One region of the Lysinibacillus sp. GbtcB16 genome, then DNA from elsewhere that is predicted to be linked to it. Evidence: riboswitches for the same ligand, from Rfam matches in the RefSeq annotation. Region 1 holds a riboswitch; each other region holds the start of a gene.
What was found. Region 1 has a riboswitch for thiamine pyrophosphate ahead of thiM (hydroxyethylthiazole kinase). Riboswitches for the same ligand answer to the same signal wherever they lie in the genome.
Positions count from the first base shown of each region.

Region 2: linked by a shared signal. The riboswitch ahead of KVT27_RS09215 (ABC transporter substrate-binding protein) and the one ahead of thiM (hydroxyethylthiazole kinase) in region 1 are both predicted to bind thiamine pyrophosphate.
Region 3: linked by a shared signal. The riboswitch ahead of thiC (phosphomethylpyrimidine synthase ThiC) and the one ahead of thiM (hydroxyethylthiazole kinase) in region 1 are both predicted to bind thiamine pyrophosphate.
Region 4: linked by a shared signal. The riboswitch ahead of thiT (energy-coupled thiamine transporter ThiT) and the one ahead of thiM (hydroxyethylthiazole kinase) in region 1 are both predicted to bind thiamine pyrophosphate.

Region 1 covers NZ_JAGXJV010000002.1:134,271-138,064, reverse strand. The annotation lists gene mbcS (acyl-CoA synthetase MbcS) at 1-1,188, opposite strand, end outside; TPP riboswitch at 1,376-1,474, shown strand; gene thiM (hydroxyethylthiazole kinase) at 1,561-2,328, shown strand; gene thiD (bifunctional hydroxymethylpyrimidine kinase/phosphomethylpyrimidine kinase) at 2,316-3,140, shown strand; gene thiE (thiamine phosphate synthase) at 3,130-3,768, shown strand.
Region 2 covers NZ_JAGXJV010000001.1:1,837,026-1,840,819, reverse strand. The annotation lists gene parC (DNA topoisomerase IV subunit A) at 1-1,140, shown strand, start outside; TPP riboswitch at 1,264-1,374, shown strand; gene KVT27_RS09215 (ABC transporter substrate-binding protein) at 1,530-2,525, shown strand; gene KVT27_RS09210 (thiamine-binding protein) at 2,527-2,820, shown strand; gene KVT27_RS09205 (ABC transporter permease) at 2,817-3,590, shown strand; gene KVT27_RS09200 (ABC transporter ATP-binding protein) at 3,565-3,794, shown strand, end outside.
Region 3 covers NZ_JAGXJV010000008.1:112,692-116,485, reverse strand. The annotation lists gene thiC (phosphomethylpyrimidine synthase ThiC) at 10-1,788, opposite strand; TPP riboswitch at 1,933-2,047, opposite strand; gene KVT27_RS19940 (AEC family transporter) at 2,114-3,043, opposite strand; gene KVT27_RS19935 (methyl-accepting chemotaxis protein) at 3,373-3,794, opposite strand, start outside.
Region 4 covers NZ_JAGXJV010000007.1:48,721-52,514, forward strand. The annotation lists gene map (type I methionyl aminopeptidase) at 1-515, opposite strand, end outside; gene thiT (energy-coupled thiamine transporter ThiT) at 686-1,246, opposite strand; TPP riboswitch at 1,381-1,488, opposite strand; gene KVT27_RS19065 (magnetosome magnetite crystal formation protein family) at 1,614-1,937, shown strand; gene KVT27_RS27105 (hypothetical protein) at 1,990-2,115, shown strand; gene KVT27_RS19070 (AAA family ATPase) at 2,156-3,794, opposite strand, start outside.

The DNA.
Region 1 (3,794 bases):
ATCACCACGAAATTGTAAATTAGTACGTTCAGGATCATTTAAATATGTTTTAAAAAGTGCAGGTGTTTCTCGATGAACAGCAATATCACCTACTTCTCCTATAGCAACTGGCTCGCCAAAATCGTCTATAATGTCAACGGTATTGCCTGGCGTAGGTTTACCCATCGAACCAACTCTTGCGTCCATACCAACCATAGTCCCTACAAGAAGTGTATTCTCAGTCTGACCATAACCATCTCGCACTTGTAGATGGAAAGTGTCTGAGAATTTTTTAATGACTTCACTGTTCAATGGTTCACCTGCTGAAACAGCTTGTCGAATTGAACTGATGTCATACTCCTGTAAATTTTCAAGTGCTGCCATAAAACGATATTCTGTCGGTGTGCAACATAAGACATTCATCTTAAATTTTTCAAGCAACGCTAAATATGTTGCTGCATCAAACTTTCCTTTATAAACAAATGCAGTGGCACCGCTGCCTAAAATCGCGAGAAACGGACTCCAAATCCATTTTTGCCATCCTGGTGCTGCAGTTGCCCATACAATATCATTTTCTTGTACGCCTAGCCAGTGTGGGGCTGTTGTCCGTAAATGTGCATAGCCCCAGCTATGAGTATGAACAGCAGCTTTCGGGTTACCTGTTGTGCCACTTGTGTAAGCTAAAAAGGCATGGTCTGTACTTTTTGTTGGTGTAGAACTTATGTAAGTTGTTGGTTGCTTTCGCATTTTGTCTACTAACGGCTGCCATGGTTCATGTGCATCTCCGATAACAAATTGCTGTATATTTTGTAGATTTCCTACTTGATCAAATTGCTCAATATAGGGCTCAAAGGCTACTACAGCTTTAGCATCAGCATGATGAATACGATACTCAATATCTTTTGTTCTTAGCATTTCAGAGCTTGGAATGATTGTTAAACCCGCTTTTAATGCAGCAATATAGACAATGTATGCTTCTACTGAGCGTGGTACCATCACTAAAATGACATCACCTTTAGTTAATCCATTTTTTGTAAAGACATGTGCCGCCTGATTCGCTCTTTCAAGTAAATGTGCGTAGGTGATAAATTGTACATCAGAATGCTCATTATAAATAATCAATGCGTTTTTAGTTGAATCCTTTGCATATTTTTCAAATTCATCTGTTATGTTGTACCATTCTGGTGCTACTAATTCTTGTCTATTCATGGCAAATGCCCCCTTTTGTTAAGACACATTATACTCCTTTCTTAGTATTTTCAATGGTTTACACTTGATTTAAGTAAAGTCATGACAACTATCATGCTTAGCTATATGGCATCAGTCACGTTTTGTCGATAGGAAAACTTGCTATTGAATACATACGAAAAGTATGGTACATTTTGGTCAACTAAAAGCAAGATTGCAGGGGGACTCATAAAGAGTTGAGAAGGTAAAACCTGACCCTTTGAACCTGTTAGTTAATACTGACGTAGGGAGCAATGAACATCGTTTTTTCAGATGAAAGGCTCTTTTTCGTGCATTTTTACGTAAAAAGGGCCTTTTTTGCATGCTTACGTCCACCCATAAAGGAGGACTAAAATGATTTTTCAAACAATTCGTCAACAACAACCGCTTATTCACTGTATAACTAATTATGTCGTGGCTAATTTCCAAGCCAATGGTCTATTGGCATTAGGTGCCTCTCCTGTCATGGCTGATGATAGCCATGAGGTTGAGGAAATGGTCGCCAATGCAGACGCTCTTTTAATCAATATTGGTACACTAAATGATCGAATAAAAGAATCAATGCTGTTAGCAGGAAAAAAAGCAAATACCCTTGGCATTCCTGTTATATTAGATCCGGTTGGCGCAGGTGCCACAGTTTATCGCAAGGAAACCGTACATCTATTACTTTCAGCTATTCAATTTGCAGTCATACGTTGTAACAAGGGAGAGCTTGCGGCATTAGCCAATGTGGAATGGCAACAAAAAGGTGTTGATAGTGGTGAGGGATTTATTGACATAGAGACTGAGGCTACATTATTGGCTCAACGCTACAACTGTATAGTCATTGTTACAGGCAAACATGATTTTATGACAGACGGTGTGCATAGCGAATGGATTACAGGTGGAAATTCACAAATGACTGAAGTAACGGGTACAGGCTGTTTACTTAGTGCTATATGTGGAGCAGCCTTCTCTTCAGGAGATGATCCGTACAGCCAATTAGCGGAAACACTCACATACTATAAAAAAGCAGCTGAGTTAGCATCCGCATTTACAGAGGATATTGGGGATATTCAAATTGCTTTGCTTAATGCCTTACATCGTCTTTCAAAGGAGGGTGAGGCTTCATGCATATTGTAACGACAATTGCAGGCTCAGATAGTGGCGGTGGCGCTGGTATTCAGGCTGATTTAAAAACATTCCAGGAATTAGGGGTTTTTGGCACCTCCGTTATTACAGCATTAACTGCTCAAAACACACTTGGTGTAACAGAGGTTTTCCCAATTGAAGTTGACTTTGTTGAAAAACAATTTCATGCATTACTAGAAGATTTTTCGATTACTGCGATTAAAACAGGTATGCTTTATTCCTCGGAAATTATTCAAGGTATTGCACACATTATTGACGATTTAAAAATCCCACTAATCGTTGATCCCGTTATGATTGCAAAAGGTGGAGAAAGCTTATTGCAGCAAGAGGCTATCGAGGCCATGCGCATGTCTTTACTTCCTCTTGCTACAATTGTGACACCAAATATACCGGAAGCAGAGGCACTTACGGGAAAAAAAATAAATCAATTCTCGGATATGGAGGAAATTGCTCAATGCTTTTTCCAACTAGGTGTTCAATGTGTCATCATTAAAGGTGGGCATCTCCCCAATTCGTTATATGCAATTGATTATGTATTTATAAAAAATGACAAATCATTTTCCATGCAGTCTCCTCGTATTACGACGAAAAACACACATGGTACAGGTTGTACATTTTCAGCAGCTATCACTGCTTTTCTTGGTCAAGGTTTGACCATTGAAAAAGCTATTATCGAAGCTAAAAGATTTATACAATTAGCCATTATGCATGATTTAGCCATTGGTAAAGGTCATGGCCCCACAAATCATTTTGCTTATCAGCTGCATAAAGGTGCCTGCGAGGTGAAGTTACTTGAAACGTGAAGATTTACAGCTTTATTTTATTATGGGTACAAGCAATGTTTCCCAACAGGAACCTTTAGCTGTACTCGAACAAGCGCTACGGGCTGGCATTACTATGTTTCAATTACGCGAAAAGGGTCCTTATGCATTAACAGGATTAGCTTATGAGCAATTTGCCCACCAATGCCAAAAACGATGTCAACATTACCGTGTGCCGTTTATCATCAACGATGATGTGGATCTAGCAGTTCGACTTGGTGCTGATGGTGTTCATATTGGTCAAGATGATGAACAAATTGCCATTGCACGTAAGAAAATGGCAAACCGGCTCCTTGGCGTTTCTGTACATTCACAGGAAGAACTACAAACGGCTATTGACCATCATGCGGACTATGTAGGAATTGGACCTATTTTTGCCACAACATCTAAAAGTGATGCACAACCACCATGTGGCACAAATTTTTTACAGCAAGCTTCCAAGTTGCAACCTAACTTGCCCATCGTAGCTATAGGTGGAATAAATTGGACAAACGCTAATATTGTTTTGCAAGCTGGTGCTGACGGAGTTGCTGTTATTTCTGCTATCTGTGACAGTAAGGATATTGTACAAACAGTATCCATGTTTAAGTCTTTATCTCGCATAAAATAATGATTGATAAACAAACTAAAACCAGT
Region 2 (3,794 bases), on a different contig from region 1:
GATATTACAGAGCTCCGCCAAGAACAGGATGATTTAAATAAATTGATTGCCAAGCTAGAAGGAATTTTACAAAGCGAGGCCAAGCTTGTACGTGTCATTAAACAAGAATTACTAGATATTAAAAAACGCTTCACAGAGCCGCGTCGCTCGAGAATTGAACAAGAAATAGAAGAAATTAAAATTACATTAGATGTCCTTGTTCCAAGTGAAGAGGTTGTGGTGACTGTCACGAAAGATGGCTATATTAAACGTACTTCTACACGATCCCATGCCGCTTCCAATGGTCAAGATTTTGCGATGAAGGATTCCGATTATTTATTGTATGAAGCAAACTTAAATACGCAGCATCATCTATTGTTATTTACAAATAGAGGGAATTATATTTATCAGCCAGTTCACGAATTGCCTGATATTCGTTGGAAGGACCTTGGTCAGCATATTTCTAGTATTGTGCCAACAAGTGAAGATGAATCAATTATTGCCGTCTATGGCTTTGAAACATTTGAACAACCAAATACGTATATTTTAACTGCTACGAAAGATGGACAAATTAAACGTTCACCGCTCGCAGATTATGCAGTGACGCGTTACTCGAAGCCGATTAAAACAATGAATGTTAAAGCGGGCGATGCAATGATTTATGCATCATTTATGACGGATGATGTGGAATTGCTCTTAACAACTGATACGGCGTATGCTATTCGATTCCCTATCGAGGAATTACCGGTTACTGGTGTGAAAACAGGTGGCGTTAAAGGGATTACGTTAAAAGATGGAGAAGCTTTAGTTGGGGTCAATGTTCTACAGCCAGATGAAACACAATATGTCGTTATTGTGACACAACGAGGGGCTGTCAAGAAAATGAATGTCGCAGAGGTAGAAGTAGCGGGTCGTGCCAAACGCGGCCTTAAAGTCCTAACAGAATTAAAAGCAAATCCTCACCGAATTGTCGCTGTTATTCAAGCGACAGACGATGAACAGGTTGTGATTGAAACTGAAAAAGGCGTCCAAGAATTTATTGATGTTCATGCATTGACGCGTGCTGATCGCCATTCTAATGGTTCATTTAAAGTGGATATTGCAACAGATGGAGCCATTTCCCATGTCTTAACGGCCAAAAAAGAACAAAAACCAAGCTAAAACTATGCCCAGTTTCTATCTAGTAGAGCTGGGCTATTTGTTGGAGTGGAACAACTATCTAAAAATAGCATCTTGTCATTTTAGATCAACTATGGGTATAATAATCATCGAAAAGTTCATAGCGAAAGAATGTAGGGGGGCTAGTTATGGCTAGCTGAGATTGTGTCCGATAGACACTGACCCTTTGAACCTGATTTGGCTCGTACCAGCGTAGGGAACATCTATTCAAAAAAGCAAAAGTTTTGGAGATTGATTGCAATACGTCTGGGAGGAATCCTAGGCGTTTTTTTGTTTTCCAAGCAATATCTTACCAACCGTATATTACGCTTTCTTCTGGTGACAACATTCATTCATGAACACTTTCATATTACAAACTGGGAGGACTTAGCATGAAAAAATGGTTATTTATTCTATTAGCGGCACTATTGATGTTAGTGGGCTGTAGCGACAAGGAGGACAAGCAAGCTGCTGATACAAAGAAAAAGGTGTCAGTGGTTCTCGATTGGACACCAAATACGAATCATACAGGATTGTATGTTGCGAAAAAGCTCGGTTATTTTGAAGATCAGGGCTTAGATGTTGAGATTATTATGCCAGGAGAGGCAGGAGCCGATCAGCTCGTAGCTTCTGGTAAGGCAGAATTTGGCGTGAGCTATCAGGAGGGCATTACACAGGCTCGTGTTCAGGCTGTGCCACTTGTCTCAATAGCGGCCATCATCCAGCATAATACATCTGGATTTGCTTCTGTAGCATCAAAGGGTATTACATCTCCAAAGGACTTTGAAGGAAAAACATATGGTGGTTGGGGAGCGCCACTCGAACAAGCCGTATTACAATCATTAATGCAAAAAGAAAACGCTGATATAAATAAATTAGATATTGTCAATGCGGGAGATTTAGATTTCTTCACGATGATGAAAAAAGACATCGACTTTGCTTGGATTTATTATGCTTGGACAGGGATTGAGGCAGAGCTTCGTGGGGAAAAGATTAATATGCTGTATTTAACAGACTACAGTAATCAGTTAGATTACTATACACCTGTTTTAGCAACTAATGAAAAAATGATTCAAAACAATCCAGACATCGTCAAAGCTTTTGTTGCAGCTGCATCGAAGGGCTATGAATATGCGATCGAGCATCCAAATGAAGCGGCTGATATTTTACTAGAAGCGGCACCTGACTTAGATAAGGAGTTAGTGCATAAAAGCCAAGAGTGGTTGGCTGATAAATATCAGGACGATGCTAAACAATGGGGAGAGCAAAAGTTTTCAGTGTGGGAAAACTATGCTAAATGGATGTCGAGCAACAAAGTATTAGAAGGCGAATTTGATGCTAAACAAGCGTTTACGAATGAGTTTTTACCAAAAAAGGAGGCCAATTAACATGGCAAATTCATTGATCAGTGTCCAAATCATTCCAAAGACAGAAAAGTATGAGGATGTCATCCCTTATGTAGATGCGGCCATTGCAGTTATTGATGCATCTGGTGTGAAGTATGAGGTTCATCCACTTGAAACAACGATGGAGGGTGAGCTTCCAGTGCTTCTTCAAATCATTGAGAAAATGAATGTTAAGATGGTCGAGCTAGGAGCCATTAATGTCATTACACAAGTAAAAATTTTATATCAACCAAACGGGATTACAATGGCTACATTAACGGAGAAATATCAATCATGAAACGGGCATTACAAAAAGGAAGGACGATAATTTTTATCGCCTTCCTCTTATTCATATGGGAGCTTGTTGTGCATATAGCTGATGTTCCTCCTTGGCTCCTTCCAGCACCAAGCATAATTGTAGTAGAAGGCTTTCAATCGTATCAGACGTTCCTGCCACATGCTCTGGCTACCGTGCAATTAGCTTTACTAGGACTTGCTATTGGGGTTGGCTGTGGTCTAACAGTGGCAATTGTTTTGCATCGTTTTACTTTTATTCGGTCATTATTTTATCCGATTCTCATTATGTCGCAAAACATACCGATTCTTGTGTTAGCACCCCTCCTTATTATTTGGTTTGGCTTTGGCTTATTACCAAAGCTTATCATTATTTGTCTTGTTTGCTTTTTCCCTATTGTCATTGCGGCAATGGACGGTTTTCGCCAAACAGCACCCGAGTTAAAGCATTATTTTGAAATGATTGGTGCAACGAAGGCTCAAACGTTTTGGAAACTAGAATGGCCACATGCCTACCCAGCAATTTTTTCGGGTGTGAAAATTGCTGCAACGTATAGCGTAATGGGGGCAGTCATTGCGGAGTGGCTTGGTGCGAAAAAGGGAATTGGTGTATACATGACCTTAGCACAATCCTCCTTCCGTACAGATCGAGTGTTTGTCGCAATTTTTGCGATTGTCTTGTTAAGCTTATTGTTATTTAGTAGTATTCGTTTGCTTGAAAAATTAATGGTAAAGGGGAGAGGTTATCATGCTCAGCATTCAAAACATCGCTAAGTCCTTTAACAGTCTACATGTTCTTGATGATATTTCCTTTGATGTCAAGGATGGTGAGTTTGTGGCCATTGTAGGTCCATCCGGCAGTGGTAAAAGTACCCTTTTTCAATTAATTGGTGGGGTCTCTTCGGTTGATCAAGGGGCGATTTTATTAAATGGAGAGGAAATCCAACGAAAAAGAGGAACAATTGGCTATATGCCACA
Region 3 (3,794 bases), on a different contig from region 1:
GCATTATTATTATTGGTAGATTTGACTACCTGCCTTTTTAAACTCCGCTGACTTTTCCCTCATACCTTCATGGATGGCTTCTGTTGTATTTAAATCCTTTTCCTTAGCATAATTACGAATATCCTGAGAAATTCTCATGCTACAAAATTTAGGCCCGCACATTGAACAAAAATGAGCCGTTTTGGCTCCTTCAGCTGGCAATGTTTCATCATGATATTCTACTGCACGCTCTGGATCAAGAGAAAGGTTAAATTGATCGCGCCAGCGGAACTCAAAACGCGCTTTGGACAGTGCATCATCCCGTTGCTGTGCACCTGGGTGGCCCTTTGCTAAATCTGCAGCATGTGCAGCAATTTTATAAGTAATAACCCCTACTCGAACATCCTCCCGATTAGGTAAACCTAAATGTTCCTTCGGTGTCACGTAGCAGAGCATAGCTGTACCAAACCAACCAATCATTGCTGCTCCAATAGCAGATGTAATATGGTCATAACCTGGCGCAATATCTGTTGTCAATGGACCTAATGTATAGAAGGGAGCTTCCTTACAAACCTCTAATTGCTTGTCCATATTTTCTTTAATCAAATGCATGGGAACATGACCTGGACCCTCCACCATTACTTGAACATCATGCTTCCATGCGATTTCCGTTAATTCACCTAATGTTTCCAGCTCCGCGAATTGTGCTTCATCGTTAGCATCCGCGATTGACCCTGGGCGTAAGCCATCTCCTAATGAGAAGGCTACATCATAAGCTTTCATAATTTCGCATATTTCCTCAAAATGAGTATAGAGGAAGTTCTCTTGATGATGGTATAAGCACCACTGCGCCATAATGGATCCACCCCGAGACACAATGCCCGTTACACGGCTTGCCGTAAGAGGAACGTAACGTAAAAGGACACCTGCATGAATAGTGAAATAATCTACCCCTTGCTCCGCTTGTTCAATAAGCGTATCACGGTACACCTCCCACGTTAAATCCTCAGCGACACCATTCACTTTTTCTAATGCCTGATAAATTGGTACTGTCCCAACGGGTACTGCAGCATTTCGAATAATCCATTCTCTCGTTGTATGAATATGCTTGCCAGTTGATAGATCCATAATATTATCAGCACCCCAGCGTGTAGCCCATGTCATTTTTTCGACCTCCTCTGCAATCGAGGATGATACAGCTGAATTTCCAATGTTCGCATTAATTTTCACATGGAAGTTACGACCGATAATCATTGGCTCTGCCTCTGGATGATTAATATTGGAAGGCATAATAGCTCGGCCTGCTGCAATCTCTGAACGTACGAAATCTGGGTCCATATTTTCGCGTATCGCTACAAATTCCATCTCAGGTGTAATAATTCCTTTTCGAGCATAATGAAGCTGTGTGACATTTCCATCCTTTTTTGCACGTAAAGGCTTTCTCACCAATTCCGGAAAGACGTTTTCATGGATACGCGGATCATCAGCGCGACGGAAACCATTATCCTCCGGTTTAATCGTACGCCCTCCGTATTCCTCAACATCCCCTCGCTCTTGTATCCAAGTACTTCGTAAAGCAGGTAAGCCCTTTGTAATATCCACACGAAAGGCCGGATCTGTATATGGGCCACTCGTATCATACACCCGAATGGGGGCATTTTCTTCATCTCCAAAGCTACCAGTCGTCGGACTTAATGCAATTTCACGCATTGGTACTAAAATATCTGGACGAGATCCTTCCACATAAACCTTTTTACTTCCTTCAAAGTTAGACATAATCGTAATGTTCTTTTCACTAATTGCTGACATGAGCTACTTCTCTCCCTTAAATGTATTTTAAGCAAGGACCGAATCTAGCTCACCCAACAATCAATACAATAAATAAAGGCCGAATCCAAAATAATAATTGGATCCGGCCATGAATGTAAAGGGTCTATTGATTGCACGTAATAGGCAATAGCTTCTTAACTTTCCCACGCTGGTATGAGCCAGATCAGGTCCAAAGGGTCAAGAAACCTCTATGCGTTTCCCTCTCAGCCTGACTCATCAGACTCCCCTAGTTAATACTATTCAGTTTGATGCTAGTGTAGCAGATATTGCTAAGAGATGGAAGATATCATTAAAATATTTTCTATTAGGTAAACAATACATCCGCAATATAAATCACAATCGTGACCGTTATACAACTCACAATGGTTGAGAATAAAACAGTTTGAGCAGCTGTTGCGGACTCTACATCATATTCTAATGCTAGACTTGAACTGTTGCGGGATGTGGGAAAAGCACTCGCTATAAATAATGATTGTGCCACAACCCCATCTAAACCTAGCGCATAGATAATGACTAAAGCCACGGCTGGTCCGATAAATAATCGTGTGAAGCAGCTGACGAATACTGTTTTATTAAACATCGTTTTGATCTCCAGCTGAGACAATTGGGCTCCTAGCGTGATTAATGCAACGGCAATAAAACCATCTGCTACATGGTCTATTGGTATTTTAATAAACTGCGGAATGCCAATATCAAAATAATTCATGGCCACTCCGATTATTAGAGCGTGAATAATAGGCATTTTTATAAAATCCTTAAAAATCGTCATGCCCGATTTAGTAGAGGAAATTAAATTATATAAACCATACGTATATGTTGTCATGTTTTGAAAGATAACGAGTATAACCTGGATGGCTACACCGATAGGTTGAGTGGCAAAAATCATTTGAGCTACCGGAATCCCATAGTTCCCAGAGTTAATGAGTACTACACTATTTTTAAAAACAGCCGCCTCAGTTTTGGCGAGGCCAAGCCCTTTCGCTAAAAAGTGACTAAGCAGCATTTGACTCCCGATAAAAAGTACAACAAACAATCCGACTTCTCCTAGAACAGACAGCTTTATATTCGTCTCATATAAATTAATAAATACAGCGGCTGGCATAAAACAATATGTAATAAGCTGTGATAATGCTTTTAAATTAAAGCGAAATTTCTTTTGTAGAATAGCACCTAGTACAAGTAATACTAAAATAGGTGCGACAATTTGAAAGAAAATCATTCCAAGATACACCATATTGATGTCCCTCCTCCCTTTTAATAGTAGTGTCGATCATGCACTAGGTCAATGCCACTTACTTTCATAATTAAAACCGTTGACTTCCACTACGGACGGGGCGCGCCTTGTTCATATGGTTGAAAAGATTCAAAAAATCAAATCAATGAAAGAGAACAATGTACACAATGTAAGAATTACCTAAACTCATTCATTTAGGACTGTGTATGATTGGGCAGCAAAGAACTATTTTTAATGAAGGATAAATAAAAAGGGAATCGAGCATGATCTTCTCGATTCCTTTTATCAAAAAGTCTGAGCTACCTTTAGATTCTAGGTGGCCTTTTTCTTTACGCAAGCTTAAATCTATTAACAACCTCTTGCAGTTCATTAGAGATATCATTCATATTTTGCATAGACTCTGCCACTTTTTGCAATTCAGCTTGTTGGTCCATTGCAGAGGCACTTACTTGCTCAGCAGAGGCCGCTGTTTCCTCTGAGATTGCCGAAATACTTTGAATGGACATAATCGCTTGATTTTTATGCTCTAACATAGTAGACAACTGTGTCATTAGTTCACTAATAGAAGTTGCAATTGCACGTGACAAATCACTATTATCTTTAAAGGCCAATTGCGTGCTTTGTACGGACTCATTTTGAGATTGCATTAAGTCTGCATTTGATGCAATGACTGCAACTGTTTGCTGAGAATTTTCTAAAATACTTTCTACCGTGCTTTTAATAATTTCTGTTTCAGTTTTTGATTGCTCTG
Region 4 (3,794 bases), on a different contig from region 1:
GAACGACCTAAACCATGGCCTGTTAAATTCATAATCACTGTTAAGCCATTAGCATTCGCTTCGCGCTCTACAGCTTTACCGATTTGATTTAATTTAGAGCCAGCCTTTACCTTTGTCATAGCACGATCAAAAGCATCTTTGGCAACACGACATAGTTTTTCTTTGTCTTCATAGCCATCACCAACTACAAATGAAATACCCGTGTCCGCAAAGTAGCCATCTAAAGAGCCTGAAACATCGATATTGACAATATCTCCCTCCTGAATAACACGTTTTCCTGGGATACCATGTGCTACTTCCTCGTTGACACTAATACAAGTATATCCTGGGAAGTCATATTCTCCTTTTGGTCCTGAAATGGCACCTGCCTCAGCAAACATTCGACCAGCAATTTCATCTAGTTCAAGTGTTGTGACACCTGGTTTTGTAGCAACCTTCATCGCTTCACGAATCTCTGCACAAATGCGTCCAATTTTTTTAAAAGCTTCAATTTCTTCTTGCGTTTTTACAATCATGTATAACGTCCCTTTCATCTAATATCTACTCTTTAATATAACATAACTTTTTACGCGTATAACGCTAAACGCTTTAAATATTGTATGCCTGCCTTCTTGGCAAAGTGCTAAAAGCGTTATTCTCTTACGACTACATAAAAAACCCCTTCACCAATATGAAGGGGTTGGCATTACGCTTTACGTTGCATTAGCTGTGGAGCCGCTGTGAATAATAACGCTCCCACAATGGCTGTTAATACTGTTGCGGGCAGCATATAGGTACCATTATAAATTATCGAGTAGATCCACGCATTTTGATCGCCGGCATACTCTGCAAAAAATACCGCGCCAGCAGTAGTGTGCGCTGCATATCGCAAGAAGCCTGCAAATACCGTACCTACAATAATATAAAACGCCATTTTTGTTTTGTTTAGTTGACTTGCTGCTTCCAGTAAAGGTCTGCGTACAATGGCTGCTAACCCTACAACTGTGAAAGCAACACCGTAATCTAATAAACCTTGAAGCCAGTGTACTATATAAGCTCCAAACATGGTTTGCATCACACCTACAAGCAAGCCTGTTATTAGGCCAGCTACTAGACCCCAGCGAAATGCAATTAACATAATTGGTACCATGACAAGACTAACAGAGCCACCTTGTGCCCATACTTTAAAGGAGACCTGATCAAGCACAAGGCCAATCGCTGCAAATATTGCAATCTCCACTAGCATTAATAGTCTTTTTTTGTCCATACATATTCTCTCCTTTGTTCCGATGTAGGATACAAGAGCAGGAATAGAAATGCGCTGATTTGATTCTCTCTGACACCTTTTTATTCTTAAGAATGAAAAAACGATGTCAGGACAGAGCCTCACATCGTAAAAGTGTCGGTTTCTATCCACATCCCTACGCAAGTGTTAGCTTACAGGTTCAAAGAGTCAAGGCATTACGTGCCCAGTCTCAGCTGACATCATCAGCTCCCCTTGTGGTCGTTACATCTGAATTTAATTTGAACACTTTCATTGTACGCAAAGCAAGGAATGATTACAACCTCTTCCATACTTAATTTTGAAACTTTACTGTTTTCCATGCGTAAATATTAAAAAAGGAGGTACAACTATGGAGAACCAAAAAATTTTATCTGCCTTTAGTTATCTCAGTATTTTCTTTGCTCCTTTCATCGTACCATTAATTGTTTACTTCGTTACGAAAGATGCTGACATTAAAAGACATTCTATTCGCGCATTAGTGTCCCATCTAATTCCTTTTGTATTTGGGATCTTATTTTTCATTGTTTTTGTCTTTTCTACATTTAGTTTAGACCCTACTTCAAGTAATAGTACAGTCATGATCATTTGGTTCATTTCGTTCGCCATTTACGGAATTGTCTCGCTCGGAATTGTTATATGGAATATTATTCAAGCCGTTCGAGTTATCCGCTAATGTTTTATTTTTAAAATAAACAGGTAGAAGTAATTAAAAAGGAGCTGTGTTTTTGATGAAAGTATCAAAAGTAGTGAAAACCGCTGTTAAATTAGCGCCTATTGTTATACCAATCGTAAAAAAAGTGATGGCAGCAAAAAAAGGGACAACTTCTACAGTCAGTTCTCGAAAAAAATAAAAGGAGGGCGTATTTCCTTAAACCGGAAATACACCTTCCTTTATTTTATTTCAAAATGTGTTTGACTATGTCCATTCAATGTTTTTTCGACATGTAAAACGGCTGGCATCGCTGATTTTAATTCAGGTACATGAGAGATGACACCAATCATTCGTCCAGAATCTTGTAAATCAATTAATGTGTCTATTGCTTTATTTAATGATTCCTCGTCGAGCGAGCCAAAGCCCTCATCGATAAACATTGTTTCAATATGAATATTGCCTTGGAAGCTTTGAATAACATCTGCCATTCCTAGAGCAAGGCTTAATGATGCATTGAACTTTTCACCACCGGATAACGTTTTAACATCTCGTAATTGATCTGTGTAAGCATCATATACATCAAGCCCAAGTCCACTTTGCTTTGCATGCTTTTCAAGCCTGTCTGAACGTCTAAGCTCAAATTGACCATTAGACAAATGATAAAGACGAATATTAGCTGCCTCTGTAATTTGATCTAAATAATTAATTTGAATATATCGTTCAAAGGACAGTTTTTTCGAATTTTGCCCATTTAATAAGCCATACAGCTCCTTCACTCGACCTGCCTCACTCTCAAGTAAACGAAGCTCTCTCTCTGTTTCTTCTACTTTGTTGATGAAGCTTTGACATGATTTCGCAAATCCATCTATTTGTTGAAGTTGTTTAAAGGCATCCTCATAGGCGATTCGGAGATTTTCCACAGTTGCCTCCATCTGGGCTAAATCTTGCTCCTCTTTCCCTTGAAGATGTTTTTCTCCTTCTGAAATTTGAATTTGTAACGTATGAACATGTAACGTGTAATCATTGCATGCCTTCCGAAGTTCCTCTAATTGAGTGGCACTTCTTTTCGCAGTTGCATAGTCTTCGTAGTTCACAAAGCCTGCTTCCTGCATGCTTATTGAAAACTGCTCACGCTTGTCATTCATTTTGAGCTTTAATTCTTCAAAATTCTGTTTGGCGATTTCCACCGCTAGTTTAGCATTACTGGCAGCTTCCTTCGCGGCATGTAAATCTTGCTGGCTTTCCTGCCATAATTTTTGTAAATCCATTTTCTGTTTACTAACATCGGTAAGTGTTTGTTTTAATTGCTGTAAGGTTGGAATAGTTGTTGGCATTTGCTTATGCTGTTCTTCTACAATTGCCTGCAGTCTTGTCCAGCCTTTCATCTGTTCAGTTAAATATTCCTCAAGTTTGACTTGTTTATGTTGCAAATGCTCTATTGCTAAACGCTGTTCCTTCTGGTTAATCCTTGTTTGAGCTAACTGTTGATTGATAATCTTTAAGCTAGTAATCTCTTGTTCCATTTTTTCTAAGGAAGCTATTATTTGTGCTTGATCCTGTTGCTTCATCGCGTATGCTTCTAATTGTGTCAGTGCCTCTTGCTGAAGCTGTTGTGCGGATGTTAAAAATGCCTCTTTTTCCAAATATAAACGCTCATCTGAAGAAGCTTTTCTCTTTAACGTTTCCACCTGAGCAAGCTCAACAATTTCCAATTGCTCACTATGTGTTTGTTGATGAGTCGTACTCCCACAAACCGGACAAGGTTGCCCTTCTTTAAGCTCCTGAGCTAAAATGCTTGCTTGGCTTGTCAGCCAGCGTTGCTCTAATTGTTGAAGCTCCTGTCTACTGTCCTGATAATGAGCTTTAGTAGCGATAACA